Regions from separate parts of the Streptomyces sp. NPDC036984 genome, predicted to be linked through region 3. Evidence: riboswitches for the same ligand, from Rfam matches in the RefSeq annotation. Region 3 holds a riboswitch; each other region holds the start of a gene.
The links. Region 3 has a riboswitch for S-adenosylmethionine ahead of thrC (threonine synthase). Riboswitches for the same ligand answer to the same signal wherever they lie in the genome.

Region 1 (10,196 bases), on a different contig from region 3:
CAACAGGAAGATGCCGCCGCCGATGATGTTGCCCATGACCAGCGCGGTGGCGACGGGCAGGCCGAACCGTCGGGTATGCCTGCCGGTGTCGCCGTGCGGGTCCTCGGCGGGAAGCGTGGGGGACTCCGCGGGGGCCCCCGCGGGGGCCGGAGCCGACTGCGGGACGGTTCCGGTGCTGTGCATGGGTGGTGCGCCTCTCATGGAACTGACGTTCCCGGGATCGCCGGGACGGGCCCATGGTCGGGGATGCGCCGATGTGGCTCAAAATCGCCGCTTGTTGTTCTGTGCGGGCCGCTTGATCACGAAAAAAGCATCGTGGCGCGGCCCTCGCACCGCGAGATGTCCGGCGCCTCCTCCAGGGGGCGGCGGGCCACGGTGCGTTCAGTCCGCCGCCCAGAGACTGCGCACGTGCCCCAGGTGCCGGGCCATGATCGCGTGGACGGCCTTCTCGTCCCGCTCCAGCAGCGCGTCCAGCAGCTCCAGGTGCTCCTCGGCGGAGGCGAGCAGCCGGCCAGCCTCCATCAGCGCGGTCAGTCCGTACAGACGGGAGCGTTTGCGCAGGTCGGCCACGACCTCGACCAGGTGGGCGTTGCCCGCGAGAGCGAGCAGACCGAGGTGGAAGCGGGTGTCGGCCTCGACATAGGCGATCAGGTCGCCCGCCACCGCGGCCGTGACGATCTCCCGGGCCGCCGGACGCAGCGCCTCCAGCGACACGCGGTCGGCCGTGCGGGCCAGCGCCACCACGGTGGGGATCTCGACGAGCGCCCGTATGTGCGTGTACTCGTCCAGCTGCTTGTCGGACACGGCGGTGACCCGGAAGCCCTTGTTGGGCACGGTGTCGACCAGCCCCTCCTTGGCCAGGTCGAGCATCGCCTCGCGCACCGGAGTCGCCGAGACGCCGAACCGGGCGGCCAGCGAGGGCGCCGAGTACACCTCGCCCGGCCGCAGCTCGCCCGCGATCAGCGCGGCGCGCAGCGCGTCCGCGACCCGCTCGCGGTAGCTGCTGCGCCGGCCGCCCAGCCGGGGGAGTGCGGGCGTCTTGGTGCCCCGCGTGTTCTGTGCCATGTCACGCATCACCGGGGTGAGTCTAGAGGACGCTAGAGAACGAACCCCTCCGGGAACGGATCGTCCGGGTCCAGCAGGTACTGGGCGGTCCCCGTGACCCACGCCCGGCCGGTGAAGCTGGGCAGCACGGCCGGCACCCCGGCGACCTCCGTCGTCCCCAGCAGCCGTCCGGTGAAGTGGGTGCCGATGAAGGACTCGTTCACGAACTCGGTGTGCAGGGGGAGTTCACCGCGCGCGTGCAGCTGTGCCATGCGCGCGCTGGTGCCCGTGCCGCACGGGGAGCGGTCGAACCAGCCCGGATGGATGACCATGGCGTGCCGGGAGTGCCGGGCCGTGGCGCCGGGTGCGTACAGGTGGACGTGGTGGCAGCCGCGGATCGACGGGTCCTCGGGGTGCACCGGCTCCGCCTCCGCGTTGATCGCCGCCATCAGCGACAGGCCCGCCGCCAGGATGTCGTCCTTGCGGGCGCGGTCGTAGGGCAGCCCGAACGCGTCGAGCGGCAGGATCGCGTAGAAGTTGCCGCCGTAGGCCAGGTCGTAGGTGACGGTCCGGCCGTCGGGCAGGGTGATCTTGCGGTCAAGGCCGACGGCGAACGACGGGACGTTGCGCAGCGTCACGTTCCGCGCGGCGCCGTTCTCCACCGCGACCTCGGCGACCACGACCCCCGCCGGGGTGTCGAGCCGGATGGTGGTCACCGGCTCCACGACCTCCACCATGCCGGTCTCGACCAGCACGGTGGCCACCCCGATCGTGCCGTGCCCGCACATCGGCAGATAGCCGGAGACCTCGATGTAGAGGACACCCCAGTCGCAGTCGGGGCGGGTGGGGGGCTGGAGGATGGCGCCGCTCATCGCGGAGTGGCCGCGCGGCTCGTTCATCAGCAACTGCTTGATGTGGTCGCGGTGTTCCCGGAAGTGCAACCGCCGCTCGTTCATCGTCGCACCGGGCACGGTGCCGATCCCGCCGGTGAGCACGCGGGTCGGCATGCCTTCGGTGTGCGAGTCGACGGCGTGCAGGACGAGCTTGCTGCGCATGGTCCGGCTCCCTTACGCGAGGCCCTGGGCGACGGCCTTCTCCGTGGCCGCGCGGACCGCCGCCTCCTGCTCGGCCGAGAGCGGGACGCGCGGCGGGCGCACCGGGCCGCCGTACCGTCCGACGACGTCCATGGACAGCTTGATCGCCTGCACGAACTCCACCTTCGAGTCCCAGCGCAGCAGCGGGTGCAGCTGCCGGTACAGCGGGAGCGCGGTGGTGAGGTCCCCGGCCACCGCGGCCCGGTACAGCTCCGCCGAGGCCCGGGGCAGCGCGTTGGGGTAGCCGGCCACCCAGCCCTTGGCGCCGGCCACCGCCAGCTCCAGCAGTACGTCGTCCGCGCCGATCAACAGGTCCAGCTCCGGAGCGAGTTCGGCGATGCGGTAGGCGCGGCGGACGTCGCCGGAGAATTCCTTGACGGCGTGCACGAGCCCCTCGCCGTGCAGCCGCGCGAGGAGTTCGGGCACCAGGTCGACCTTGGTGTCGATGGGGTTGTTGTACGCCACCACCGGCAGGCCCGCCTTCGCCACCTCCGCGTAGTGGGCGAGGACGGAACGCTCGTCGGCGCGGTAGGCGTTGGGCGGCAGCAGCATCACCGACGCGCAGCCGGCCTCGCCCGCCTGCTCGGTCCAGCGGCGGGCCTCGGCGGAGCCGTAGGCGGCGACGCCCGGCATCACCCGCTGCCCGCCGATCGCGGCCACGGCGGTCTCCACCACCCGGGCCCGCTCCTCGGGGGTCAGCACCTGGTACTCGCCGAGCGAGCCGTTCGGAACGACCCCGTCGCAGCCGTTCGCGACGAGCCAGGAGCAGTGTTCGGCGTAGCGGTCGTGGTCGACCGAGAGGTCGTCGCGCAGCGGAAGGGCGGTGGCGACGAGGATGCCGCGCCAGGGACGGTTCTGTGCCTCGGACATGGGTGATCCCCCATCTCAATAGGATGTGACATATTACTGGGTCGGGCGTGGATCGGATTCACTCCGCTTCGGGCAGGGCGGCCAGGACGCCGAGGGGTACCGGCCGGGCGAACGGCCGGCGTCCGGCGGTGAGCGGGCATCCGGCCAGGCCCGCCACCGCGGGCGCGCACATCCGGCCCTGGCACCAGCCCATCCCGGCCCGGGTGAGCAGCTTCACCGTGCGCAGGTCTCCGGCGCCGAGCGTGCCGACGGCGTCGCGCACCTCGCCGGCGGTCACTTCCTCGCAGCGGCACACCACCGTGTCGTTCCCGACCGCGTCCGCCCAGCCGGCCGGCGGGGCGTACACCGCGTCGAGGGCCGCGGCGAACTCCCGCAGCCGGGTCCTGGACCGGGCGGCGGCGGCCCAGCCGCGCGGGTCGGGAGCGGCGCCGTGCAGCCGGGCGGCGGCCGAACGCCCGGCGATGTGCCCCTCGGCGAGTGCGAGGGCCGCGCCGCCGACACCGGTGGCCTCCCCGGCGGCCCAGACGCCGGGCACGTCGGTGCGCTGCTCCTCGTCGACCCGTACGGCGGTGCCGGACAAGGTGCAGCCGAGGGTCTCGGCGAGATCGGTGTGCGGCAGCATGCCGTGGCCGACGGCGAGGGTGTCGCAGCGGACGCGCCGGGCGCCGCCGGGCCGCGGGTGTCCGTCCCGGCCGAGCGCGGCCACCGTCACCGCCTCCAGCCGGCCGGCACCGTGCGCCGCCACGACGGTGTGCCGGGTCAGGGTGCGCACGCCGTGCCGCAGCAGCCGGGCCGCGTACCCGGCGCCCTCGGCGAGTTTGCCCGGCTGGGCGGCCAGGGCGGGCGCCCGGCGCAGCAGTGCGGTGGGGCCGGCGGACTCGACCAGGGCGGCGACCCGGGCACCGGCCGCGGCGAGCCCGGCGGCCACCGGCAGCAGCAGCGGCCCGGTCCCGGCGACCACGGCCGTCCGGCCGGGCAGCACAAGGCCGCCCTTGAGCATGGCCTGCGCACCGCCCGCCGTGACCACGCCGGGCAGCGTCCAGCCGGGGAAGGGCAGCACCCGCTCATAGCCGCCGGTGGCGAGCAGTACGGCGTCGGCGTGGACCGTGACGCCCTCCTCCTGCGCGGGGCCGAGCAGGGCGTGCACACCGAACGCTCCCGAGGCAGGATCCCGCTCCACACACCACACATGATGTTCCGTCAGATGTGTGATGCGGCCGGCCGCGCGGTGCTCGTCGAGACCGGACCGCAGCCGCTGCCAGGTACGCCACTGGTGATGCAGGGCCTGGGGCCGGCGGGCGCCGAGGGCGTCGGCGGGCTGCCGGTAGAACTGTCCGCCCGCCTGGGCGGCCGCGTCGACGAGGGTCACGTGCACGTCTCGGGCGGCTGCCGCCAGGGCCGCGGCGAGGCCCGCCGGGCCCGCCCCGACGACGGCGAGGCGCGGTCGCTCACTCATGGTCCCCTCCTGTGCCCTGCGGTCGTACGTCGCCGTGTCCCGTCCCCTCCTGTGTGCGGATCACGTCCCCCGCGCGCACCGGGACCAGGCACGCGCGCTGGTTCGGGCGGCCGTTGACGGTGACCAGGCAGTCGAAGCACACGCCGATCCCGCAGAAGACCCCGCGGGGCCGGCCCGTGCCGCGGGTGCCGCGCCAGGCCGTCACGTCCGCCGCCCACAGGGCCGCCGCGACGGTCTGCCCGGGCAGTGCCGTCAGGGTCCGGCCGTCGAAGGTGACGGTGACCGCCGGACCCGGCCGGGCCCGTGCCAACTCCAGTGGATTCACGGCGTGTCGCCTCCGTCGGTGTCGAACCGTTCCGGCCGGAACGGTGTGCGGTCCAGCTCCGGTGCCTTCCCGGTGAGAGCCTGCGCGATCAACTGCCCGGTGGCGGGGGCGAGTCCGATCCCGGCGCCCTCGTGCCCACAGGCGTGGAACAGGCCGGGCACCCGCGGGTCGGGGCCGATCGCCGGCAGATGGTCCGGCAGGTACGGCCGGAAGCCCGCGTACGTCCGCAGCGCGCGGACCCGCTCCAGGAACGGGAACAGCCCGATCGCCCCGGCGGCGAGCACCCGTACCGCGGGCAGTGACAGAGCGTGGTCGAAGCCCACGCGTTCCCGGGTCGCGCCGATCAGCACCGGACCGGCGGCCGTGCCCTCCACCACCGGCGAACTGCGCAGGTCGGCCGAGTCGCTGGCCACGTCGGCCACATAGTCCGCGGCGTACACCTTGTGCCGGACCATCCGCGGCAGCGGCTCGGTGACCAGGACGAAGCCGCGCCGGGGGAGTACCGGCAGCCGGACGCCCGCGAGCGCGGCGAGGCCGCCGCCCCAGGTGCCGGCCGCGTTCACCACGGCCGGCGCGTGCAGGTCGCCCCGGTCGGTGCGGACGCCGTACACCGTGCCGTCCGCCCTGCGCAGCACGCCGGTCACCGTGTGGCCCGGGTGGAACCGGGCGCCGGAGGCGCGGACCAGGTGGGCGGCGGCCAGCGCGGGCATCACCTGGGCGTCCTGGGGGTAGAGCACTCCGCCCGCCATACCAGGCGCCAAGTGCGGCTCCAGCTCGTGGAGTTCGTCCCCGCCGACGGATACGGCCGTGACGCCGGCGGTGCGCTGGCCCACGGCGAAGTCCCGCAGCGCGGCCAGGGTGCCGGGCGTGGCGGCGACCACGAGGCCGCCCTTGGGTTCGTACTCGATCGCGGCGCCCAGCTCCTGTGCCAGTTCGGCCCACAACCGGGCTGACAGCAGGGCGAGTTCGAGTTCCGGGCCCGGTTCCTTGTCGGACACGAGCAGGTTGCCCTCGCCGGCACCGGTGGTGCCGCCGGCCACGGGGCCGCGGTCCACCAGCCGCACGTCGAGTCCGGCGCGTGCGGCGTACAGCGCACAGGCGGCGCCCACCATTCCGGCCCCGACGACCACGACATCGCAGGTCGGTCGCTTCGTCACGGCCAGTACTATGTCACATGTTTCTCTCGCTGAGGAGACCCCCGATCCCCAGGCGTGGACACCCCCTTGACGTCGCCGGAAGCCGGATCGACACTCCAGGGACGGGAATCCTAGTGGACAGGTAGGGAATCATGGCGCGCCGTGAAACGGGCACCGGCCGGGCCGGCCGGACGCCGTTGCGCGCACCCCTGCTCACCTCCCGCCGTCACATCGACCTCCAGCGCGTGTGCAGCGCGATCAGCCGCCACCGCTGAGCCGGGCGCCCGCACGCCCGCAGACCGGCCGTCCCTGCGCCGGTGTGCCCGTCAACACGCCCACGACCCAGGGAGATTCATGTCCGTCACTCCGCTCGCCGCCGTCCCGTCCGCCCGCCGCACCGCCACCGTCTTCCGCGGCCGCATCGGCCGGGACCCGCGCAGCGGCCACTACGCCGTGCCGCACCGCTACCGGCTCCATCTGTCGACCGCCTGTCCCGACGGACTGCGCCTCGCCGTCGGGCACAGCCTGCTCGGCCTGGACACCAGTTGTCCGGTCACCCTCCTGCCCGCCGTCCCGGACTGTCCCGGCGGCGGCCACGCGGCGCTGCGCCCGCTGTACGAGGCGAGCGCCCACCACTACACCGGCCCGGCGCTCGCGCCCGTCCTCAGCGACGACTGGTCCGGACGCATCGTCAGCACCCGCACCCCCGACATCCTGCGCGACCTGGACCTGTTCCGGCCGGGCGGCGGCGCCGGCCTGTACCCCTCCGGACTGGAGTCCGTGATCGAGGCCGTCGAGCGGATGTGCGCCGAGGGCATCGAGGAGGCCGCACAGCGCGCCGGGCGGGCCGGCGCCGACGCCGGCGAGCGGACCGCCGCGCTCGACACCCTGCTCGACACCCTGGGCCGGCTGGAGCGGCGCCTGGGCGAAGAGCGGTACCTGGTCGACGACCGGCTGACGGCCGCCGACATCGAGCTGTGGGTGACCCTGGTGCAGCTCGACACCGTCCACCGCTGCCACCTCGACGCCTCCGCCGTGCACCGCGTCGCCGGCCACCGCGCCCTGTGGGCCTACGCCGGCCGCCTGGCCGCCCACCCCGCCTTCGGCCGCCACCTCGACCTCGACGCCATCGCCCGCCGCCACCACGGCCGCTGCCGGGGACTGGAGGCCGCCGGAGCCGCCGTCCAGATCCTGGACTGGGCGGGTCACGCGGCGGACGCTCCGGACGCTTCACGCAGGTGAGAGCGGTCCGTCGACGTCCACGGAACGGACGGGCGTTGACATTCGAACGGGCAACTGCCTTACTTACGGCCCAGAACGGTCATGAGCGTCAGCGACAAGCCCTGGCTCGCTGACCGGCAACCCTCGCTTCGCGGTGGGGTGCCCCAGGTGACGACCGGACCGGACGACGATCTCGGTAAGCGCGCGGCCCCACGGGGCCGGGACAGTGACAGGTGACGCCATGTACGCAGCTCCCAGGACGGCCGCGAGCCGCCCCCAGGGCTGCGTACGGTCGTACGCCGGCCTCCTGGTCGCCGACCGCGCCGTCGATCTGCTGCGCGTGAACAGCGCACTGTGTACCGCACCGGGCTCTGCCCGCTGTCGGGGCTGACCTCTTCGCACCGCCCCCGCGACTGGCCGCACACCGTCCGTGTGCCGTGCCGTTGCCCGCCCAGACCCCGGTTCCGCGCCCACCCGTGCGCCGCCTCGTGCCGTAGTGCCGTCGTGGCCCACGCCCGTCCGGCCGCGGTCCCCGGTGTCCGACTCCGCCGGAGCCCGCCTTGAGCGACCCCTCAGGCGCCGCCGTCTCCCTCGCCGAGGCGCCGGCACCGACCGACACAGCGTCACAACCCTTTGCAGAGGAGCCCATTCGGCCACTGCGACGGCCCGGCCGGTGGATCGTCACCGCCGTCGTCCTCGTGCTCGTCGCGCAGATCCTGCACGGCCTGGTCACCAACCCCTTCTACCAGTGGCACCGCTTCCGCTACTGGTTCCTGCGCCCGGCCGTCCTCGACGGTCTCCTCGTCACCCTCGAAGTCGCCGCGCTCAGCGCCGTACTGGGGCTCCTCGGCGGCGTCCTGCTGGCCCTCGGCCGGCTCTCCGGGAGCCCGGTGCTGCGCGCGGTCAGCTGGACCTACACCTGGCTCTTCCGCTCCGTACCGCTGATCGTGGTGCTGATCTTCCTGTACAACTTCGGCGCCCTGTACAAGACGGTGAGCCTCGGCGTGCCCTTCGGCCCGGCCTTCGTCACCTTCGACGAGTCGAGACTGGCCACCGACATGACGATCGCGGTCATCGGCCTCAGCCTCAACGAGGCCGCGTACGCCGCCGAGGTGGTCCGCGGCGGCATCCTCTCCGTCGACCAGGGGCAGCACGAGGCGGCCGCGGCCCTCGGCCTGCCCAGGGGCCGCCAGTTCCGCAGAATCGTCTTCCCGCAGGCGCTCAGGTCCATCACCCCGAACTACGTCAACCAGCTGATCGGCCTCCTCAAGAGCACGTCCCTGGTGTTCTACGTGTCCCTGCTCGACCTGTTCGGCACCGTGCAGTCGATGGGCAACACCTACCCCGGTGACGTGGTGCCGCTGCTGATGGTCGCCACCGTCTGGTACCTGCTCCTGACCAGCGCCGTGTCCGTCGTCCAGTACCACGTCGAGCGGTACTACGCCCGGGGCGCCACCCGCATCCTGCCGCCGACCCCGTTCCGGAACGCCCGGGCCGGCCTGGCCGCACTGCGGACCCGGCTGCGCAATGTGCTCTGACCCCGCCCCCGCACCCCCGCCCTCCCCCCCACGGCACCACTCTCACCACCCTCAGCAGCGAGACAAGGACAGCCACGCCATGCCTAGCCACATCTCCCGCCGCAGCCTGATCCGCGGCATCTCGGCGGCGACCGCCGTCGCCGCCCTCGCCACCGGGCTCGCCGCCTGCGGGGGCGACAGCGAGGCCGCCGCCACGACCGACACCGCGGGCACGGTCACCGTGGGACAACTGTCCAACGGGGCCGCGCGGGAGACCGAGCTGAAGGTCTCCGAGGTGAAGTCCATCAGCGCCGAACTGCCCGCCTCCGTCCGCAAGAGCGGCAAGCTCGTCATCGGCGTCGGAGCCCTGCCCTCGGGATCCGCGCCGCTGAACTTCGTGGGCAGCGACCAGAAGACCCTCACCGGCTCCGAGCCCGACTTCGGCCGCCTGGTCGCCGCGGTCCTCGGCCTCGACCCCGAGATCAGGAACTCCACCTGGGAGAACCTCTTCGTCGGCCTCGACAGCGGCAAGGTCGACGTGGCCTTCTCCAACGTCACCGACACCGAGGAGCGCAAGAAGAAGTACGAGTTCGCCTCCTACCGCAAGGACGACCTGGCCTTCGAGGTGCTGAAGAAGAGCAGCTGGAACTTCGACGGCGACTACGAGAACCTCGCCGGCAAGACCGTCTCCGTGGGCCCCGGCACCAACCAGGAGAAGATCCTCCTGGAGTGGAAGGCCAAGCTGGCCAAGGAGGGCAAGAAGCTCACCGTCAAGTACTTCCCGGACCAGAACTCCATCAGCCTGGCGCTCAACAGCGGCAAGATCGACGCCTACTTCGGACCGAACCCCGCGGTCGCCTACCGCGCGCGGCTCACCGCGAAGACGCCCCACCCGACCCGCAACGCGGGCACCTTCTCCGGCGCCGGCGAGTCGCTCCAGGGCCTGATCGCGGCCACCGCCAAGAAGGACAGCGGGCTCGCAGAGCCGCTCGCCGACGCCATCAACCACCTCATCGAGCACGGTCAGTACGCCAAGTGGCTGGCCGCCTACGGCCTCTCCACCGAGGCCGTGACGAAGTCGGAGGTCAACCCGCCCGGGCTGCCCCTGACCAACTCCTGACACCCCACGAGCCGCCCGGGTGCGGGCGCCGGGAACATCCGGCGCCCGGCGGGTGTTGTGAGTCAGGACGAGATGTGCCAGGCGGACGCCGAACCGGCCCGCCGCGCCCGACGGAGGGAGGTGACGGCCGTGACCCGAGTGCACCCGCAGGCGTGCCCGCCGCGGCTCCCGCAGCCCTACCGTTCCGTCCGTCTGCACTCCCGGCCGCACATCGACCTCCAGCGCGTGTCCGCCGCGCTCTGTCGCTCCTGACTCCCGCCCCGGCCTCCCCGCCCCGGCCTCCCCGGCCCGGGGTCTCCTCCCGCCGCGCTCGCTCTGCGCCGACGCCCCGTGCCGCGAGCCGGTGCTTCTCGTACGGACATCAAGGAAGGCACCGACGTGTCCTCGACTCCCCCCTCCGCCCTGCACCTCGC
Region 2 (10,196 bases), on a different contig from region 3:
TCGACCTCTCCGACGGTGCCCGAGTGATCTTCGGCCCCGCCGGCCACGCCCTGCCGCAGCTGCGCATCGGTGTGGACAGTGAGGGTTACCTCCAGGCGCTCGGCGACTTCGAGGAGCCCGTCGGTCCTGCATTCTGGGAGCGCGGATGAGCACTACACCGAACGAAGCACCCCGCTCTCGCGGGAAGGCCCCGGCCGGCGAGCGCGTCGCCGACTGGGCCGACGGCCGGCTCGGGATCTACTCCCTGGCCAAGGCCAACATGCGCAAGATCTTCCCCGACCACTGGTCGTTCATGTTGGGTGAGGTCTGCCTCTACAGCTTCATCATCATCATCCTGACGGGTGTCTATCTGACGCTGTTCTTCCACCCGTCGATGAACGAGGTGGAGTACCACGGCTCTTACGTCCCGCTCCAGGGACAGCTGATGTCCGAGGCGTTCAACTCGACCCTGCACATCTCCTTCGACGTGCGCGGTGGTCTGCTCATCCGGCAGATCCACCACTGGGCCGCGCTGATCTTCCTCGCCGGCATGTTCGTGCACATGATGCGTGTGTTCTTCACCGGCGCGTTCCGCAAGCCGCGTGAGATCAACTGGCTGTTCGGCTTCCTGCTGTTCGTCCTCGGCATGTTCACCGGCTTCACCGGTTACTCGCTCCCGGACGACCTGCTCTCCGGCACCGGTGTCCGCTTCACCGAGGGCGCGATCCTGTCCGTGCCGATCGTCGGCACGTACATCTCGATGTTCCTCTTCGGCGGCGAGTTCCCCGGCCACGACTTCGTGGCCCGGTTCTACTCGATCCACATCCTGCTGCTGCCGGGCATCATGCTCGGCCTGGTGGTGGGCCACCTGATCCTGGTCTTCTACCACAAGCACACGCAGTTCGCGGGTCCCGGAAAGACCGAGAAGAACGTCGTCGGCATGCCGCTGCTGCCGGTCTACATGGCCAAGGCCGGAGGCTTCTTCTTCCTGGTCTTCGGTGTCATCGCGGCCATCGCGGCGGTCGCCCAGATCAACCCGATCTGGGCCATGGGCCCCTACCGTCCGGACCAGGTGTCCACCGGCGCCCAGCCCGACTGGTACATGGGCTTCGCCGAGGGTCTGGTCCGCTACATGCCGGGCTGGGAGATCAACTTCTGGGGTCACACGCTCGTCCTGGGCGTGTTCATCCCGCTGGTGCTCTTCGGTCTGGTCCTGATGGCGATCGCGGTCTACCCGTTCATCGAGTCCTGGGTCACCGGCGACAAGAGCGAGCACCACATCCTGGACCGCCCGCGCAACGCCCCGACCCGCACCGCGTTCGGTGTGGCCTGGGTGACGGTCTACATGATCGGCCTGGTCGGCGGTGGCAACGACCTCTTCGCCACCCACTTCCACCTGTCGATCAACGCCGTGACCTGGTTCGTCCGGATCTCCTTCTTCGCCGGACCGGTGATCGCGTTCATCGTCACCAAGCGGATCTGCCTGGGTCTCCAGCGCCGCGACCGCGACAAGGTGCTGCACGGCCGCGAGACCGGCATCATCAAGCGGCTGCCGCACGGTGAGTTCATCGAGGTGCACGAGCCGCTCAGCCAGGAGCAGCTGCACACCCTCACGGCTCACCACCAGTACGAGCCGGCCGAGATCGGCCCGGTGGTCGACGAGAACGGTGTCGAGCGCAAGGTGACGGCCTCGGAGAAGCTGCGCGCCAAGCTCTCCAACGCCTACTACGGCGAGGACAACCAGATCCCGAAGCCGACCGTCGAGGAGTACAAGGAGATCACGAGCGGCCACGGCCACCACTGATCCCCGCGTCGCCACGCCACGCCGAAGGGCCCCGTCCGCAAGCCGGACGGGGCCCTTCGCCGTGTCCCGGGCTGGATAGGGTGGGAGCACCCTGTTCTCACGACACCCAGGAGCGGCTGATGAGCGCTGTGACCCCCGCTGGAGGCGACACCGCGGCGGGCCGCTCCTGGCCCGCCCTGCTGAACGGTCTGCTGGACGGCCGGAACCTGTCCGCCGACGACACCGCCTGGGCCATGGACCTGATCATGCGCGGGGAGGCGACCGACGCGCAGATCGCCGGGTTCATGGTGGCGCTGCGGGCCAAGGGCGAGACGGTCGAGGAGATCTCCGGACTCGTCCGCACGATGTACGCGCACGCGAACGTGATCGAGGTGCCCGGCCCGGCCGTCGACATCGTCGGCACCGGCGGCGACGGCGCCAAGACGGTGAACATCTCCACCATGTCCTCGATCGTCGTCGCGGGCACCGGCGCCAAGGTCGTCAAGCACGGCAACCGCGCCGCCTCCTCCGCCTCCGGCTCCTCCGACGTCCTGGAGAAGCTCGGGATCAACCTGAACCTGACCCCGCAGCGGGTCGCGGAGGTCGCCGAGGAAGCCGGCATCACCATCTGCTTCGCGGTGCGCTTCCACCCCTCCCTGCGCCATGTCGCCCCGGCGCGCTCCCAGTTGGGCATCCGGACCACCTTCAACGTGCTCGGCCCGCTGACCAACCCGGCGCGGGTGCGCGCCCAGGCGGTCGGGGTCGCCGACCCGCGCATGGCCCCGATCGTGGCCGGTGTGCTCGCCGAGCGCGGCAACTCCGCGCTGGTCTTCCGCGGTGACGACGGCCTGGACGAGCTGACCGTCACCGCCACCTCCCGGGTGTGGGTGGTCCGGGACGGCAAGGTCACCGAGGAGACCTTCGACCCGCGGGACGTCGGCATCGACCTCGTCCCCGTGGACGCCCTGCGCGGCGCCGACGCGGCCTACAACGCGCAGGTCGCCCGCCGCCTGCTGGACGGCGAGCAGGGGGCCGTACGGGAGGCGGTGCTGCTGAACTCGGCGGCGGCGCTGGTGGCACTCCAGCCGACGGACGCGCCGCTCGCCGAGCAGCTCCGGGCCAGCATGGCGAAGGCCGCGGAGTCGATCGACTCGGGCGCGGCGAGGCGCACGCTGGACCGCTGGGTGGCCGTCAGCAACGCCTGACGTCACCGGGAGTCGTCCCGCGATCCGGACACGGGTTGCGGGACGTCGACCTTTTCACGTACGTTCCTGTACCAGGTCATGAGTGACAGTCATGAGGCCCCGGCCGACTGTCCGGCAACCCTCCGTCCGTGGCGGGGTGCCCCGGGTGAAGACCAGGCCGTCGACAGCAAGGTCCACGGCAAGCGCGGATCCCTCGCAAACCCAGGGGTCCTGGTCGTCGAGGAGTCTTCCGTGAGCAAGCGAATGCGTTAGGGCCGCAGAGCCCCGCCTCCGCACACCCTTCTTCTCTCCTTCTCGTATTCCTGTCACGGGAGTTCGCCATGTCTGTCTCCAGCGTTGCCGCCGACCAGTCCGTTTGTGCCTCTCTGTCCGTTCTGGGACGGGATGTCACCGTCCCGCTGGTCACCGGCGGCGAAGTCACCTACGCCGCCCTCGACTACGCGGCCAGCGCCCCCGCCCTCCAGCGCGTCTGGGACGACGTCGCCGCCTACGCCCCGTACTACGGCAGCGTCCACCGCGGTGCCGGTTACCTCTCCCAGCTCTCCACCGACCTGTTCGAGAACGCCCGCAGGACGGTCGCCGAGTTCCTCGGCTGCCGCCCGGACGACCAGGTCGTCTTCACCCGCTCGACCACCGACTCGCTGAACCTGCTGGCCCGCGCGCTCCCGGCCGACTGCCAGGTCTTCGTCTTCGAGACCGAGCACCACGCCTCCCTGCTGCCCTGGCAGGACGCGCAGGTCGCCTACCTCAACGCCCCGCGCACCCCGCGGCAGGCCGTCGAGACCCTGGAGCGGGCCCTCGCCGACCGGGACCCCCACGGCCCCGCCCTGGTCTGCGTCACCGGCGCCTCCAACGTCACCGGCGAGCTGTGGCCGGTGCGCGAACTGGCCGCCGCCGCGCACGCCCACGGTGCCCGGATCGTGCTGGACGCCGCCCAGCTGGCCCCGCACCACCCCGTCGACATCCGCGACCTGGACGTCGACTGGGTCGCCTTCTCCGGGCACAAGCTGTACGCCCCCTTCGGCTCCGGGGTGCTCGCGGGCCGCGCCGACTGGTTGCGCGCGGCCGAGCCGTACCTCGCGGGCGGCGGTGCCAGCCGCAGGGTCACCCGGCGGCAGGACGGCGGGGTGGACGTGGAGTGGCACGAGAGCGCCGCCCGGCACGAGGCCGGCTCCCCGAACGTCATCGGCGCCTACGCCATCGCCTCCGCGTGCAGGGCCCTCACCGAGGCCGGCTGGGACACCCTCGTCGCCCGCGAACAGCACCTCGTCCGCACGGTCCGCGAGGGCCTGGCCGAGGTCCCCGAGGTGAAGATCCTCTCCCTCTTCGGCGACGACGCCCCGCGCGTCGGCGTCATCTCCTTCGTGGTCGAGGGTTGGAACAGCTCCCACTTCGCCGCCGCCCTCTCCGCCGAGTACGGCATCGGCGTCCGCGACGGACTCTTCTGCGCCCACCCCCTGGTGCGCACCCTGCTCGGCAGCGACCCGCAGACCCAGGGCGAGTGCGGTGCCCCCGAGGCGGCACCGGGGGAGAAGTCCCTCAACGCCATCCGCGTGAGCTTCGGCGCGGGCACCCCCGACGAACACGTCGAGCGCTTCGTCGACGCCGTCGGGGAGCTGGTGCGGGACGGAGCCAAGTGGCAGTACCGCACGGAGGAGGGCCGCTGCGTGCCGGCAGTGTGAGCGGCGCCGCCACACCTGCGCACCCGGCGCCGACGAGGCACGGATAACCTCCCCTTGACGACACGTCGGACAGGGGGAGCACGGAGTGCAGCCGTTGCGCGCAACCGACCCGCGCCACATCGGCCCGTACGCGGTCACGCACAGACTCGGCGCAGGCGGCATGGGCGAGGTCTACCTCGCCGAGTCCCGCACCGGCCTGCGTCTCGCGGTGAAGGTCGTACGGTCCGAGCATGCCGAGGACCGCACCTTCCGTGCGCGCTTCCGCCACGAGGTCCGCGCCGCGCAGACCGTCGGCGGCGCGGGCACGTACACCGCGCGGGTCGTGGACGCCGACACCGAAGCCGAACGGCCCTGGATGGCCACGGAGTTCGTGTCCGGGCCGAATCTTCGGGACGCGGTCCTGGACCACGGCGCGCTGCCCGAGTCCGCGGTCCGGATCCTCGCCGCCGCGCTCGGCGAGGCGCTGGCCGCCATCCATGCCAGGGGCCTGGTCCACCGCGATCTGAAGCCGTCGAACATCCTGCTGGGCCCGGACGGGCCCCGGGTCATCGACTTCGGGATCGTCCGGGCCTTGGAGGCCACCTCGCTGACCCGCACCGGTGCGGTCGTCGGCTCGGTCGGCTACGTCTCGCCGGAGCAGATCCGCAACGGCGGCCAGGTCGGCCCGCCGAGCGACGTCTTCTCCCTCGGCGCGGTCCTCGCCTACGCGGCGGCCGGCCGCGAACCCTTCGGCGAGGGCCAGGACTCGGTGGTGCTGCTGCGCATCCTGACCCGCGACTTCGACCTGTCCGGCGTACCGGAAGCGCTGTGCCCGCTGGTGACGGCCTGTCTGCGCGAGGACCCGCTGGAGCGCCCGGAGCCGGCGGAGGTGGGGGCGATCGCCGGGTTCACCCCCAAGGCCCTGCGCACCGCGGTCCGCCCCGGCTGGTACGGCCCCGCGGCGCAGCCGGGCCGCACCGCCGACGACCGCCCCAGCGGCGTGGAGTACCTGGCTCCCACCCCCGACCCCTCAGCCGCTCCCACGCCGCCGGCGCCCCGCACCCCGCCAGGCGACTCACCCCCCACCACCCCCGCGGACCCCGTCACCCCGGCACCCGGGCCCGCCCCCGTGCCTCCGGCGCCGCACACCTCCGCAGGCGGCCCACCCCTCACAACCCCCGCCCCCGCCGACGCCACCACCCCCTCCAACCGCCTCGGCCCCGTTGCCCCCGGCCGCCGCCGGCTCCTCAAGGCCCTTGCCGGAGGAGCCGTGGCCGTGGCCGGGGTCGGGGCCGGTGCCTGGCTGGTGGAGCAGGGGTACAGCACGGAGAGCAGCGGCAGCAGCTCCGATTCGCCCGTGCGGTCGGGATCCGGCAGGGCCGGGCCCGCGGTGCTGCGCTGGCAGTACGACCTCGGCGGCATCGGCGGCCTGGACGGGGCCTGCTGCGCGCTCTCCCCGGACGGCTCCGTCGTCTACGCCGGCACCTCCGGCGGCGTGCTGCACGCCATCTCCCGGAACGGCTCCAAACGCTGGAAGGTCCGGCTCGGCGACGACGTCTCCACCCCCGTGGCCACCCGGGACGCCGTGTACTGCGTGGTGGGCTTCGAGACCGACGACGTGCGCCGGCTGACCGCGGTGAGTCTGTCCGGCAGCCCGCTGTGGACCCGCGCCCTCGGCGACCGGGCGTACGCCGTCCCGGTCCTGCTCGGCGCGGACGTGCTGGTCTCCGTGGGCGGCACGGACGCGGGCGGACTGCGCCGCTACGCCTCCGACGGCAGCGAGAAGTGGACCGCCAAGACCCCGGCCGGCCCCACCGGCACGCCCCTCGTCACGGCCGAGGTGATCTGCACGGGCAGTTACGGCGATGTCCTGCTGGCGCTGGACGCGCGGGACGGGACGCGGAAGTGGCAGGTGCCCGGGGGCACCGACGTCACGGCCCTCGCCCTCGCGGGCACCACCCTGGTCACGGACTCCGCCGCCGCCCGCCAGGGCTTCCGGGTCACGGACGGCCGGCGCCTGTGGCGCAGGGAGGACGGCTCCGGGGCGCTGACCGCGGGGAACCGTGCGCTGGCCGTCGGGACGGAACAGGGCACCGTGTACGGGGTGCGGGCGGCCGACGGCTCCCGGGCCTGGACCTACGACCTCAAGGGGGCCACGGCCGAGCCGCGGGCGGTGGTGGCGGGCGACACCGTGTACGTGCGTGCGGGCGAGGGGGCCTGGGCGCTGGACCTGAACGGGAAGCGGCGCTGGAGCGCGGCCCTCGGCCACGGCGCGGGCGACGACCAGCACACCCCCGTCGTGCGCGGCGGCCGGCTCTACGTCCCCTCGGGGACCGGCATCGCCGCGGTGGACGTGAGCACCTAGTTGTCGAGGCCGATCGCGAAGGCGGCCTCCAGGTCGTGCTGGGAGTAGGTGCGGAACGCGACGTGCGTGTCCGTGCCCTCCACGCCGGGGATCTTGCTGATCCGGCCCGGGATGACCTCGGCGAGGTCCTCGTGCTGCCGGACCCGGACCATGGCGATCAGGTCGTAGGTGCCGGTGACCGAGAAGACCTCGCTGACGCTGTCGAGCGCGGCGATCTGCTCCGCGATCTCGGGGATCCGGTCCACGCTGGTCTTGATCAGAACGATCGCGGTGATCACGGCTGTTTCTCTCCCTCGGTGACCGGAGCTGGGGCGGCATTCACTCTAGTCGCCCGCCCGTCGCCCACCACCGCCCCTGCGAGGCCGCCCTTCGGGCCCTTCCTCTTGCGGTAGCGCACCCACGCGTAGCCGAACCCGAGACCGAACCCCACCACGTGCGCGAGGTACGCCACCCCGGGCCCGTCGGAGGCGTGCCCGGCCGCCAGCCACTGGAGGGCCGCCCAGAACGGCAGCACGACCCACGCGGGAAATCGCAGCGGCAGGAAGAACAGGAAGGGGAGGAGACTGGTCACACGCGCGCGAGGGAAGAGGAAGAGGAACGCTCCGAGGACCGCCGAGATCGCCCCGGAGGCGCCGACCAGCGACTGCTCGGAGGTGGCGTTGGCAGCCGCGTAGCCGAGCAGGGCGAGACAGCCGCAGCCGACGTAGAACAGGGTGAACTCCACCCGGCCCATCCGTTCCTCGGTCATCGCCCCGAAGACGAAGAGGAAGAGCATGTTGCCGAGCAGATGCACCCAGCTGCCGTGCACGAACAGCGCGGTGGCCGGGGTGAGCGCCGCTCCGGCCGGTCCGTCGAACAGCTCGGCCGGGACCACGCCCCACTGCCGGAAGTACGCCCGCTGCGCGGCCGCCAGGGCCTCCCCGGAGCCGTACCCGGGGACCAGCCCGGAGGCCGGGCCGAGGACGAAGATCAGACTGCACAGGGCGATGAGGCCGTACGTCATGGGCGCCGAGGTCCCCCGGACCGCTCTGAGAGTCCTGCCGGCCGCCGTGCTCCAGCTACTGATCATGACTGAGAGCATGACGTAACGGGACGCAGGCTGACAGACCGCCTCGCCGCCGTGGACGGACGGGCGGCGAGTACCCGCCAGGCCGTAGGGTTACGAGCCACACGCGTCGGGGAGCGGCGCGGACCGACACGAGAAGGAAGCGGACAGTCACGATGACGGTTCCCCTGCCGACGGCCACCACGCGATGGCGCTGCACCCTCTGTGGCAACCTCACCCGGTTCGACGTGACCCGCTCGTCGAAGGTCGTCGAGTACGTCCACCTCGACCTGGCCGGCGAGTCGACGGTGGAGGAGCGCGAGGTGGTCAGTGAGACCATCGAGTCGGTGCGCTGCCGCTGGTGCAACGCGGTGGACCAGGTGGAACTCGTGGACAGGCCGGGCGCCGGCTCCTGAGCGGAGCGGCCCCCGAGGGACATGTGTGTATTGGGGTGTGACGGATGGTGGAGACCGCAGGCGGGGGGCCGGGCGACGGCACCGCTGAGGTGCTTGACCGTCCGCTGCCCGACGGCGTGCGCCGACGGGTCGTACAGATCGTCTCGGACGGCTTCGGCGGGCTGACCGTGGCGGAACTGCCCGCTCAGCTGAGGCAGTACGCCCGCTTCGCACCCAATCGCCGGGCGAAGTTCGCCGGGAACGCGATGGCGGCGGCGCTGGAGACCGATGCGCTGTTCCGGCAGCGGATCGGGGAGAAGTTCAGAGAGGCGCAGCCGGAACTCGCCGGCGCCCTCGACTCCGGCTCCCCGCCCCCGGCCGCGGACCCGCTCGACGTGGCGGCCGCGGCCTACGTACTGCGCCCGGCGGGCTGGGTGAAGCTGGTCACCGCGGCCGGCGAGGAGGCCCAGCGCGCGGACGCCGAGCGGGCCGGCGAGGAGAGCCGGGCCGAGCTGGAGCGGCTGCGCGCGGAGCTGGCGCAGGCCCGCGACCACACCCGCGTCGAGACCGAACGGCTGCGCGCGGAGCTGGAGTCGGCCAAGAAGGAAGCGGAATCGCTGCACCGTAAACTGCGTGCCGCCCTCAGCGACGTCAAGCGGGGCGAGGCCGCGCTGCGCAAGGTGCAGGGTGAGATCGACGCCGTACGCGCCGAGGCGCAGGCGCAGGTGTCGGTCGCGGAGAGTGAGTCCCGGCGGCTCAAGGCCCGCCTGGGCGAGGCCGAGGCCGCGCTGGAGGCCACCCGCCGGGCGGCCCGGGAGGGCCGCAGCGTGGAGGACATGCGGGTGCGGCTGCTGCTCGACACCCTGCTGGACGCGACCCAGGGGCTGCGGCGCGAACTTGCCCTGCCTCCGGTGTCGGTGCGCCCGGCCGAGACCGTGGACGCGGTCGAACCGGGACGAATGACCCCGAAGGACATCGCGGCCCGGGCCCTGTCCGAGAACGACCCGGCCATTCTCGACCAGCTTCTGGCGCTGCCGCAGGCGCATCTGGTCGTCGACGGCTACAACGTGACCAAGACCGGCTATCCGCAGATGCCGCTGGAGAAGCAGCGGCTCAGGCTGCTGGGCCAGCTCTCCGCGCTCGCCGCGCAGACCGGGGCCGAGGTGACGTGTGTCTTCGACGGCGCCGAACTGGCCGCGCCGGTGCTGCTCGCGCCGCCGCGCGGGGTGCGGGTGCTGTTCTCCAAGCCGGGCGTCACGGCCGACGAGCTGATCCGCCAGCTGGTGCGGGCGGAGCCGCCGGGGCGCCCGGTCATCGTCGCCTCCACCGACCGGGAGGTGGCCGACGGGGTCGCCAGGGCCGGTGCCCGACCGGTGGCCTCTGCGGTACTTCTCAAGCGACTGTCCTGAAGGTTCAACGGACATAGTGAATGCCCGAATTGGGCCTATCGTCACGCAACGTAGTGTCAACCGCATCTCACTGCATGTGAGTTGTGTGCAAAGAATGCCTTGCGTGACGGGGTTTTTTGCTGTGAGGATTTGAACTGATCACAGCTGGGTCACTAGGGTCTGGGCTCGAACCTCCGAACGGGTGATCACTCACAAGAAGGAGTTCGTCCTCCGTGGCGTCCCACCGTCGACCCAAGCAGCCGAGTCGCACTCGTGTGACCGTGCTGACCACCGCAGCCGCCGCTGCCGTCGCGCTGAGCGCGAACGCCGCCAACGCCGCCCCCAGCGAGAAGCTGAGCAAGGACGAGGTGAAGG
Region 3 (10,196 bases):
AATGTGCCGAGAATTCATCCGAATTCAGGGCAAGTCGGGCCTCATAAAAGGCGCAAAAGCCGCATAAAACCCGCACACTTTGGCTACTTCTTGTCGGGCGTGCGGCATGAATCCAGGGCCTGCGACCCGAAGGCCGCGACCGCGTTCCCCAACTCTACCGCGCTCAATCACGCAGAATTGCCCCCTCCGTTTCTCTCACGGAGGGGGCAATCCGATGAACAGCCGGTAACCGGGGTTACCGAGGGTAATAATCAGCCGCCGGCGACGGCCGGGATGATGGAGACACCGGCGCCTTCGGGCGTCGCCGTCTCCAGGCCCTGCTCGAAGCGGACGTCGTCGTCGTTGACGTACACGTTGACGAACCGGCGCAGCTTGCCCTGGTCGTCCAGGACGCGCGCGGCGATGCCGGTGTGGTTCTTCTCCAGGTCGGCGATGACCTCGGCGAGGGTCGCGCCCTCGGCGGCGACCTCGGCCCGGCCGCCGGTGTAGGTGCGCAGGATGGTGGGGATGCGAACGGTCACGCTCATGCGAGGCCAGCCTCTCGGAAGGAGTCCAGGGTCGGGCGGATGGTGGCGGTGAGGCCGGTCCCGGCCACCGCGTCCAGGGTCTTCAGGCCGTCGCCGGTGTTGAGGACGACCGTGGTCTTCGCCGGGTCCAGCAGGCCCTCCTTGAGCAGCTTGCGGGTGACGCCGACAGTCACCCCGCCCGCCGTCTCCGCGAAGATGCCCTCCGTACGCGCCAGCAGCTTGATCGCGTCCACGACCTCCTCGTCCGTCACGTCCTCCACCGCGCCGCCGGTACGGCGGGCGATGTCCAGGACGTAGGGACCGTCGGCCGGGTTGCCGATGGCGAGGGACTTGGCGATGGTGTTCGGCTTCTGGGGGCGGACCACGTCGTGCCCGGCCTTGAAGGCGGTGGACACCGGGGAGCAGCCCTCGGCCTGGGCACCGAAGATCTTGTACGGCTTGTCCTCGACCAGCCCGAGCTTGATCAGCTCCTGCAGACCCTTGTCGATCTTCGTGAGCTGGGAGCCGGAGGCGATCGGGACGACGATCTGGTCGGGCAGCTGCCAGCCGAGCTGCTCGCAGATCTCGTACGCCAGGGTCTTGGAGCCCTCCGCGTAGTACGGCCGCAGGTTGACGTTGACGAAGCCCCAGCCCTCGCCGGCCGGGTCGCCGATCAGCTCGGAGCAGAAGCGGTTCACATCGTCGTAGTTGCCCTCGATGCCCACCAGCTCGCCGCCGTAGACCGCGGCCATGACGACCTTGCCCTGCTCCAGGTCGTGCGGGATGAACACGCACGAGCGGAGGCCGGCCCGGGCGGCGGCGGCGCCGACGGCGCCGGCCAGGTTGCCGGTGGAGGAGCAGGAGAGGGTGGTGAAGCCGAAGGCGCGGGCGGCCTCCAGGGCCTGGGCGACCACGCGGTCCTTGAAGGAGTGTGTCGGGTTGCCGGAGTCGTCCTTCACGTACAGACCGCCGGTCACGCCCAGCTCGCGGGCGAGGTTGTCGGCCTTGACGAGCTTGGTCCAGCCCGGGTTGAGGTTGGGCTTGTCGGTGACGTCCGCCGGGACCGGCAGCAGCGGCGCGTAGCGCCAGATGTTCGCGGGGCCGGCCTCGATACGGCGGCGCAGCTCCTCGGTGTCGTACGCGGAGAAGTCGTAGGCGATCTCCAGCGGGCCGAAGCACTCCTCGCAGGCGAAGACCGGGCCGAGCGGCACGCGGTGACCGCACTCGCGACAGCTCAGAGCGGCGGCGGGACCGAGGTCGACGGTGGAATCGCTGGTGGTTGCAACTGTCTGCACAGCCATGGAGGCGAGGCCCTTTCTCCTCATCTTCCTCACGACGCATCTCGCCGTGAGACGGATTTGGCACCTTCCCTAGCCGGGAGCCTCGCGGAAACGATCAGAACTGATCTACGAGAACCGACTGGAGGGTTGCCGGGGCTTCATCGGGCCGTGTCCCTCTGCCCCTCTGGATGAGCTGTATGCGGTTGTGGACGCTCGTGACCCCCGACATGCGATGGTCATCGGCGTTGTTCAAGACTGTAACCGACGGCCAGGACAGTTGAGATAGTCGTCCGAACCGCGAGACAAGAGTGAGGAGCCGCAGACTGTGCTGGAAGAAGTCGAGCGCTGGCTGACCACCCGGTCCTGGTCCGTGGCCGACCGCCCCCTCCACCGCATACTCGCCGCCAAGCAGCGCACGGGCCAGACGGTCAGCGTCGTGCTGCCCGCGCTCAACGAGGAGAAGACGGTCGGCGACATCGTCACCGTCATCCGCCGCGACCTCGTCGAGCAGGTACCGCTCGTCGACGAGGTCGTGGTCGTGGACTCCGGCTCCACCGACCGCACCTCCGAGGTCGCCGCGCGCGCCGGCGCCCGGGTCGTCCACCGCGACGAGATCCTGCCCCGCATCCCCGCCGTCCCCGGCAAGGGCGAGGTGCTGTGGCGTTCGCTGCTGGTGACCGGCGGGGACATCCTCTGCTTCATCGACGCCGACCTGCGGGAGTTCTCCTCGGACTTCGTCTCCGGGATCGTCGGCCCGCTGCTCACCGACCCGGAGGTCGACCTGGTCAAGGCGATGTACGACCGCCCGCTCACCACCGAGTCCGATGCGCCGGCCTCCGGCAGGGCCGCCGGGCAGGGCGGCCGGGTCACCGAGCTGATGGCCCGCCCGCTGCTGAACATGCACTGGCCGCAGCTCGCCGGCTTCGTGCAGCCGCTGGGCGGCGAGTACGCGGCCCGCCGCTCGCTGCTGGAGCAGCTGCCGTTCCCCGTCGGCTACGGCGTGGAGCTGGGCATGCTGGTGGACGCGCTGCACCTGGTGGGCCTGGACGCGCTGGCCCAGGTGGACGTGGGGGTGCGCAAGCACCGGCACCAGGACGGGCAGGCGCTGGGCCGGATGGCGGCCGCCATCTACCGCACGGCCCAGCTCCGGCTGGCCCGCGGCCATCTGATCCGGCCCACGCTGACCCAGTTCGAGCGGGGCGAGGACGGGTTCGAGCCCCGCACCTACTCGGTCGACACCGAGGAACGGCCGCCCATGCTGGAGATCGCGGAGTACGCGGAGCGAAGGGTGGCGTGAACGCGCCGTATACGGCCGCTCGCTCGCGTCTTCCCGGACGGACCGTACGTTTGAGCGTTTCCGGACCGGGCTAGGTTGAGGCGTATGGCTTCCACGCGCGGTGCTGCTGAAAAGGCTCGGGTGCTGGTCGCGTCGAATCGCGGCCCGGTCTCCTATCAGGTACGCGAAGACGGTTCGCTGCATGCCAGGCGAGGCGGCGGCGGGGTGGTCTCCGGGCTCTCCGCCATCGGGTCGGACGCGGAGTCCGTGTGGGTGTGCGCCGCCCTGGGCGACGGTGACCGGGCGGCCGTCCGGCGCGCGGACGGCGGGCTGCTGCCGGCCGAGGAGACCGGCGGGCAGCGGGTGCGGATGCTCGACATCGACGCGACCGTGCACGCCGAGGCGTACAACGGCATCGCCAACTCGGTGCTCTGGTTCGTCCACCACATGCTGTACCAGACCCCGCTGGAGCCGGTCTTCGACGCCGGGTTCCGGCGGCAGTGGGCGTCGTACGAGGCGTACAACCGGGCGTTCGCCGAGGCGCTGGCCCAGGAGGCGGCCGAGGGCGCGGCCGTGGTGATCCAGGACTACCACCTGGCCCTCGCCCCCCGCATGCTCCGCCGGCTCCGCCCCGACCTGCGCATCGGCCACTTCTCGCACACCCCCTGGGCCCCGCCGGACTACTTCCGCCTCCTTCCCGACGACATCGCCACCGAGCTGCTCAGCGGCATCCTGGGCGCGGACCGGGCGGCGTTCCTCACCCAGCGGTGGGCGGACGCGTTCACGGACTGCTGTCACACGGTGCTCGGGCCCGGCATCCCGTCCGGCACCCGGATCGGGGTGCACGGACTGGGTGCGGACGCGGACTTCCTGCGCAAGCGGGCGCACGAGGAGGACGTGGCCGAGCGGATGGCGGCGCTGCGCGAGGAGATCGGACCGGACCGGAAGACGATCGTCCGGGTGGACCGCACCGAGCTGTCCAAGAACATCGTGCGCGGGCTGCTGGCCTACGAGCAGCTGCTGGAGGACCACCCGGAGTGGCGGGAGAAGGTCGTCCACGTGGCGTTCGCCTACCCCTCCCGGCAGGATCTCGCCGTCTACCGCGACTACACCGCCGAGGTGCAGCGGGTCGCGGACGAGATCAACGGGCGGTACGGCACCGAGGGCTGGACCCCGGTGGTGCTGCACGTGAAGGACGACTTCGCGCGCTCCCTGGCCGCCTACCGGCTGGCCGACGTGGCGCTGGTGAACCCCATCCGGGACGGCATGAACCTGGTCGCCAAGGAGGTCCCGGTCGTCTCCGACGAGGGCTGCGCGCTGGTGCTGTCGCGGGAGGCCGGGGCGTACGAGGAGCTGGGCGAGGACGCGTTCGGGATCAATCCGTACGACATCCAGGGCACGGCGAAGGCCCTGCACGAGGCGCTGAGCCTGCCGGCGGCGGAGCGGGCGGAGCGGTCCAAGAGGCTGGCCGCGGCCGCCACCGCGCTGCCGCCGGCCCGGTGGTTCCTGGATCAGCTCGACGCGCTCCGGCGTGACTGAGCGACGCCCCGCACCGAGGCCCGTACGACCGCTCGGCGTGACGGAGCGGCGCCGGCCGTACGGTCCCGCGCGGGCGGCCGGTCAGGCCGTCAGCCGAGCTGAGCCGCCAGCCCCCGCAGCAGTTCCACGACGCCTTCCGGGCCGGCCACCACCAGGTCGGCCCGCTCGGCCAGTTCGGTGACCTCGGTGCTGCCGCTGCAGATCAACAGGCCGGGGGTGCCGTCGGCGCGGAGCTTGTCGACAGCGGCGAAGGCGGGGAGATCGCCCAGGTCGTCGCCTGCGTAAACGACGCATCCGGCCTTGGTGGTGCGGGCGTGGTCGAGGAGAGCCACGCCCTTGTCCATGCCCGGCGGGCGGAGCTCCAGGACCATCCGGCCGGGCTCGACGATCAGGCCGTGCCGGTTGGCGAGGTCGGCGAGGGGAGCGCGCAGCGCCTCGAACGTTGCCCACGGGTCGGCGGCACGGCGGGTGTGGACGGCGAGGGCCCGGCCCTTCTCTTCGACCCAGGTGCCCGGTCCGGCGCCGGCCCGCTCCAGCAGGCGCGGCAGCTCGGCGCGGACGGCGGCCACGCCGGGGTGCGGGGGCGGCGCGGTGACCGTGCCGGTGGCCGCGTCCCAGCGTTCGGCGCCGTAGTGCCCGAGGACGGTGAGGTGCTCCAGGCCGGGGACGTCGGCGAAGCCGCCGTACCGGACCGCCACCTCGGGCGGGCGGCCGGTGATCACGGCGACCGAGGCGATCTTCGGGGCGAGCGCGGCCAGCGCGGGCACCGCCTCGGGGTGGGCGCGGGCCTGCTCGGGGTCGGCCACGATCGGGGCCAGCGTGCCGTCGAAGTCCAGGCCGATCAGCGCGGAGCCGGGGCGGGCCAGGAGCGCGGCCAAGCCGTCCCGGCCGGCCTGGGTGCTCGGGATCGGCAGCGGGTGCAGGGAGTCCGTCGTCTGGGTGCCCATACCGCGACCCTATCCACGAGGGCCCCGGTCCACTCCTCAGCGCTCCGCGCGCCGTGCCTCCCGGACCCGCCGCAGCCGGTTCACCGTCACCGGGTCGTGGGCCAGTGCCCCCTCGTCGTCCAGCAGGGCGTTGAGGAGCTGGTAGTAGCGAACGGGGGCCAGGCCCAGCTCCTCGCGGATCGCCCGCTCCTTCGCGCCGGCGCCCGGAAAGCCCCGGCGCTCCAGCGCGAGGATGGCCTTTTCGCGGCTGCCCAGTTCCATGGGAGCCACGGTAGCGCCGGGCACCGACAGCCGGCCTAGCTCGCGTTGCTGCTGTCGGCCGCCGTGGCCGTCGACTGGAGGCGGGCCAGGACGCCGGCGGGGCTGCCGCCGGGGGCGACCGCCTGGCCGATGTTCTGCTTCACGGCCGCGCTGACCGCCGCCCAGGAGGTCTTGCCGACGGGGTACAGCTCGGAGGTGGGCAGCTGGTCGAGGAAGGCGTGCAGCGGCTTGTCGGTGGCCGCGCCCGACGCGCTCATGGCGGTGGAGGCGGAGCTGGTGACCGGCAGCAGCCCGTACTTCCGCGAGAAGGACAGGACGTTCTTCTTGGCGTAGACGAAGTCGAGGAAGTCGCCGATCTGTTCGGCGTGTCCGTTCTGCCGGAAGCCCATCATCCAGTCGGCGACGCCCATCGAGGCCCTGGACTTGCCGGTGCGGCCCGGCATCGGGACCATGCCGAACTTCACGCCCTTCCGCTCAGCCTGCTGGATCAGCGTGGGGTGCCCGTTGAGCATGCCGACCTGTCCGTCGGCGAAGGCGGCGAAGGCGGCGGCGCGGTTGAGCTTGCCGGGGGCGACCGGTCCGGTCAGGTCCTCGCCGACCAGCTCGTCCTTGAGCCAGGTGAAGGTCGCGATGTTCTGCGCGGAGTCGATCGTGTAGGTGCCGATGTCGTCGGTGTAGCCGCTGCCGCCGTTGCCGCCGCTGAGCAGCCACTGCATGGTCTCGGCCTGGGCCTCCTCGGGGCCGAGGGGCAGCGCGTAGGGGTACTTGACCCCCTTGCCCTTGAGCGCCTCGGCGTCGGCGGCCAGCTGGTCCCAGGTGGTGGGCGGGGTGATGCCGGCCTTGGCGAACAGCGTCTTGTTGTAGAAGAGCACGCGGGTGGAGGCGGCGAACGGGATGCCGTACTGCGTGTGCTTCCACTCGCCGGCGTCCGAGAGCTGGGAGAGGAAGTCGGCCTGGGTGCGGATGGAGAGCAGGTCCGAGGCCGGGTAGAGCTTGCCCGCGGCGGCGTAGTCGGCGTAGGCGCCGATCTGGGCCAGGTCGGGGGCGTGGCCGGCGTCGACCATCTCCTTGACCTTGCGGTCGACGTCGTTCCAGGAGTAGACGCTGACCTCGACCTTCACATCGGGGTGCTGCTTCTCGTACTCCTCGGCCAGGCCGTCCCAGTACTTCTTGGAGCTGTTGGCGGCGGAGTCGCCGTAGTCGGCGGCGACCAGTCTGAGGGTCACGTCGGAGGAGCCCGTACTCCCGCAGCCGCCGAGAACCGCCGTCATGCCCAGTGCGGACAGCACCGCGATCGTTCCTGCCGTACCCCGACGCACCCTCAAAGCCCCAACCCTGCCGTCTGACCGTTCAACATATGGACACATAAGGTCTACACCACGCGAGTGGACTAGACCTCTCCCGGGTGCGAGGGTCACACTAGGCCCCGTGGTGAGACATGTCATCGCCCTGGACGTGGGCGGTACCGGGATGAAGGCCGCTCTCGTCGGCGAGGACGGCGCGCTGCTCCACCGCGCCCGCCGCGCCACCGGCCGCGAGCGCGGCCCCGACGCGGTGGTCGCGGGCATCCTCGACTTCGCCGCCGAGCTGCGCGCCCACGGCCTGGAGCACTACGGCGAACCCGCCGCAGCGGCCGGCATCGCGGTCCCCGGCATCGTCGACGAGGAGCACGGCACCGCCGTCTACGCGGCCAACCTCGGCTGGCGGGACGTACCCCTGCGGGCCCTGCTCGCCGACCGGCTCGGGGTGCCCGTCGCCCTCGGCCACGACGTCCGCACCGGCGGCCTCGCCGAGGGCCGGATCGGCGCGGGCCGGGGCACGGACCGGTTCCTGTTCGTGCCGCTGGGCACCGGGATCGCCGGCGCCATCGGCCTGAACGGACGGGTCGAGGCCGGCGCGCACGGCTTCGCCGGCGAGATCGGGCACATCGTCGTACGGCCCGGCGGCTCGGCCTGCCCCTGCGGGCAGCACGGCTGCCTGGAGCGGTACGCCTCCGCCTCCGCCGTCAGCGAGGCATGGGCCGCGGCCTGCGGGGACCCGGACGCGGACGCGGCCGACTGCGCCAAGGCCGTCGCGTCCGGCGACCCGAACGCCGTCCGGGTCTGGCAGGAGGCGGTGGACGCGCTCGCCGACGGGCTGGTCACCGCGGTCACCCTGCTGGACCCCCGCACGCTGATCATCGGTGGCGGGCTGGCCGAGGCGGGGGAAGTGTTGTTCCGACCGCTGCGGGACGCCGTCCGGCGGCGCGTCACCTTCCAGAAACCGCCCACCATCGTCCCCGCCGCGCTCGGCGACACGGCCGGCTGCCTCGGCGCGGGCCTGATCGCACGGGATCTGTTGACGACGGACACTTCTACGACTCCGGAGGTAAGCACCTGATGGCAACCGAGCGGGACGATCAGGCTCCGGGCGGGAGCAGCGCCCCGAAGGGGGCGCGGGGCGGTACGGACATGCGGCTCCGCAGCGGGGCACGACAAGCCCCCACCGGCCCGCAGGTGCTCACCGGCGCGAACGTGGTGCTCCCCACCGGCACGGTCATCGACGGACAGCTGGCCGTCGACGGCAAGCACATCGCCGGCACAGCCCCGGCCGACGCCCGGATCATCGACGTCACCGGCCACTGGCTGGTCCCCGGCTTCGTCGACATCCACAACCACGGCGGCGGCGGAGCCTCCTTCTCCGGCACCCCCGAGCAGATCCTCACCGCCGTCCACACTCACCGCCTGCACGGCACCACCACCCTCGTCGCCTCCACCGTCACCGACGAGATGGATCTGCTGGTCCGCCAGGCCGGGCTGCTGAGCGAGCTGGTCGAGCAGGGCGACATCGCGGGCATCCACTTCGAGGGGCCGTTCATCTCACCGTGCCGCAAGGGCGCGCACTCCGAGGAGCTGCTGCGCGACCCGGACCCGGCCGAGGTCCGCAAGCTGATCGACGCGGCGCGCGGCAGGGCGACGATGGTCACCCTCGCGGCCGAGCTGCCGGGCGGCATCGACTCCGTCCGGCTGCTCGCCGAGCACGGCGTGATCGCGGCGATCGGGCACACGGACGCCAGCTACGAGCAGACGGTGGAGGCGATCGACGCGGGCGCCACCGTCGCCACCCACCTCTTCAACGCCATGCCCGCCCTGAACCACCGCGCGCCCGGCCCGATCGCCGCCCTGCTGGAGGACGAGCGGGTCACGGTCGAGCTGATCAACGACGGCACCCACCTGCACCCCGCCGCGCTGGAGCTGGCCTTCCACCACGCGGGCCCGGACCGGGTCGCGTTCATCACCGACGCGATGGACGCGGCCGGCATCGGCGACGGCCGCTACATGCTCGGCCCGCTGGAGGTCGAGGTCAGCCAGGGCGTGGCCCGGCTGGTGGAGGGCGGTTCGATCGCAGGCTCCACGCTCACCCTGGACCGCGCGTTCCGGCGGGCGGTGACCGTCGACAAGCTGTCGGTGGAGGACGCCGTGACCGCCCTGTCCGCCAACCCGGCCCGGCTGCTGGGGCTGTCCGACCGCATCGGTTCCCTGGAGCCCGGCAAGGACGCCGACCTGGTCCTGCTGGACGCGGACTTCGAGGTGCGGGGCGTGATGCGGCACGGCGCATGGGTGGTCGCGCCCCAACTGGCCTGATCCGTCCGGCTTTTCCCCGCACGGCGGCCGACCCACGACTGGGCCGGCCGCCGTCTCTTTGGCATGATCGGGGCCCCGGACACGATGACAGGCGCACGGACTTCGAGGGAGGTCGGCCCGGGTGATCCTCACGGTCACGCTGAACACCGCTCTCGACATCACGTATCGCGTGCGGTCGCTGCGGCCGCACACCTCGCACCGCGTCTCGGGGGTCGTCGAGCGGCCCGGCGGCAAGGGCGTGAACGTGGCCCGGGTGCTGGCCGCCCTCGGGCACCGGGTGGCCGTCACCGGGTTCGCGGGCGGTCCGACCGGCCAGGTGCTGCGCGAGCGGCTCACGGCCGGGGGCGGACCGGTGGACGCGCTGGTGCCGGTCTCCGGGGCGACCCGGCGCACCATCGCGATCGTGGACGAGCTGACCGGTGACACCACCCAGCTGAACGAGCCGGGCCCGCAGATCGCCCCGGCCGAGTGGGCGGCCTTCCTGGACCGGTACGAGGAGCTGCTGGCCGGCGCCTCGGCGGTGGCCCTGTGCGGCAGCCTGCCGCCGGGGGTGCCGGTGGGGGCGTACGCGAACCTGGTCCGCGCGGCCCGGTCCGCCGGCGTGCCGGTCCTGCTGGACACCAGCGGTGAGCCGCTGCGCCGCGGGGTCGCCGCCCGCCCGGACGTCATCAAGCCGAACGCCGACGAGCTGGCCGAACTCACCGGCTCCCACGAGCCGTCGCGCGCCACCCAGGACGCCCGCCGGCGCGGGGCCCACGCGGTGG

Region 1: it holds a riboswitch for S-adenosylmethionine, as region 3 does, so the genes downstream of both, ACZ7DL_RS26490 (amino acid ABC transporter permease) here and thrC (threonine synthase) in region 3, are expected to answer to the same signal.
Region 2: it holds a riboswitch for S-adenosylmethionine, as region 3 does, so the genes downstream of both, ACZ7DL_RS33785 (aminotransferase class V-fold PLP-dependent enzyme) here and thrC (threonine synthase) in region 3, are expected to answer to the same signal.

Annotation. Positions count from the first base shown of each region.
Region 1 is NZ_JBVJRL010000016.1:36,913-47,108, reverse strand. Features, by position in the region: gene ACZ7DL_RS26535 (amino acid permease) at 1-183, opposite strand, end outside; gene ACZ7DL_RS26530 (GntR family transcriptional regulator) at 382-1,074, opposite strand; gene ACZ7DL_RS26525 (proline racemase family protein) at 1,098-2,099, opposite strand; gene ACZ7DL_RS26520 (dihydrodipicolinate synthase family protein) at 2,112-3,008, opposite strand; gene ACZ7DL_RS26515 (FAD-dependent oxidoreductase) at 3,067-4,464, opposite strand; gene ACZ7DL_RS26510 ((2Fe-2S)-binding protein) at 4,457-4,789, opposite strand; gene ACZ7DL_RS26505 (NAD(P)/FAD-dependent oxidoreductase) at 4,786-5,946, opposite strand; gene ACZ7DL_RS26500 (putative leader peptide) at 6,078-6,200, shown strand; gene ACZ7DL_RS26495 (glutathione S-transferase C-terminal domain-containing protein) at 6,280-7,167, shown strand; SAM riboswitch class IV at 7,245-7,355, shown strand; gene ACZ7DL_RS26490 (amino acid ABC transporter permease) at 7,707-8,684, shown strand; gene ACZ7DL_RS26485 (ABC transporter substrate-binding protein) at 8,764-9,783, shown strand; gene ACZ7DL_RS26480 (putative leader peptide) at 9,856-10,035, shown strand; gene ACZ7DL_RS26475 (LLM class flavin-dependent oxidoreductase) at 10,162-10,196, shown strand, end outside.
Region 2 is NZ_JBVJRL010000027.1:86,615-96,810, reverse strand. Features, by position in the region: gene qcrA (cytochrome bc1 complex Rieske iron-sulfur subunit) at 1-149, shown strand, start outside; gene qcrB (cytochrome bc1 complex cytochrome b subunit) at 146-1,783, shown strand; gene trpD (anthranilate phosphoribosyltransferase) at 1,903-2,967, shown strand; SAM riboswitch class IV at 3,042-3,158, shown strand; gene ACZ7DL_RS33785 (aminotransferase class V-fold PLP-dependent enzyme) at 3,288-4,649, shown strand; gene ACZ7DL_RS33780 (protein kinase domain-containing protein) at 4,735-6,993, shown strand; gene ACZ7DL_RS33775 (Lrp/AsnC family transcriptional regulator) at 6,990-7,271, opposite strand; gene ACZ7DL_RS33770 (rhomboid family intramembrane serine protease) at 7,268-8,062, opposite strand; gene ACZ7DL_RS33765 (hypothetical protein) at 8,215-8,454, shown strand; gene ACZ7DL_RS33760 (NYN domain-containing protein) at 8,499-9,842, shown strand; gene ACZ7DL_RS33755 (C40 family peptidase) at 10,055-10,196, shown strand, end outside.
Region 3 is NZ_JBVJRL010000002.1:131,730-141,925, reverse strand. Features, by position in the region: gene ACZ7DL_RS04630 (MoaD/ThiS family protein) at 252-527, opposite strand; gene thrC (threonine synthase) at 524-1,807, opposite strand; SAM riboswitch class I at 1,825-1,981, opposite strand; gene ACZ7DL_RS04620 (glucosyl-3-phosphoglycerate synthase) at 2,112-3,083, shown strand; gene ACZ7DL_RS04615 (alpha,alpha-trehalose-phosphate synthase (UDP-forming)) at 3,168-4,601, shown strand; gene otsB (trehalose-phosphatase) at 4,691-5,548, opposite strand; gene ACZ7DL_RS04605 (DUF3263 domain-containing protein) at 5,585-5,809, opposite strand; gene ACZ7DL_RS04600 (ABC transporter substrate-binding protein) at 5,845-7,176, opposite strand; gene ACZ7DL_RS04595 (ROK family protein) at 7,241-8,188, shown strand; gene nagA (N-acetylglucosamine-6-phosphate deacetylase) at 8,260-9,432, shown strand; gene ACZ7DL_RS04585 (1-phosphofructokinase family hexose kinase) at 9,554-10,196, shown strand, end outside.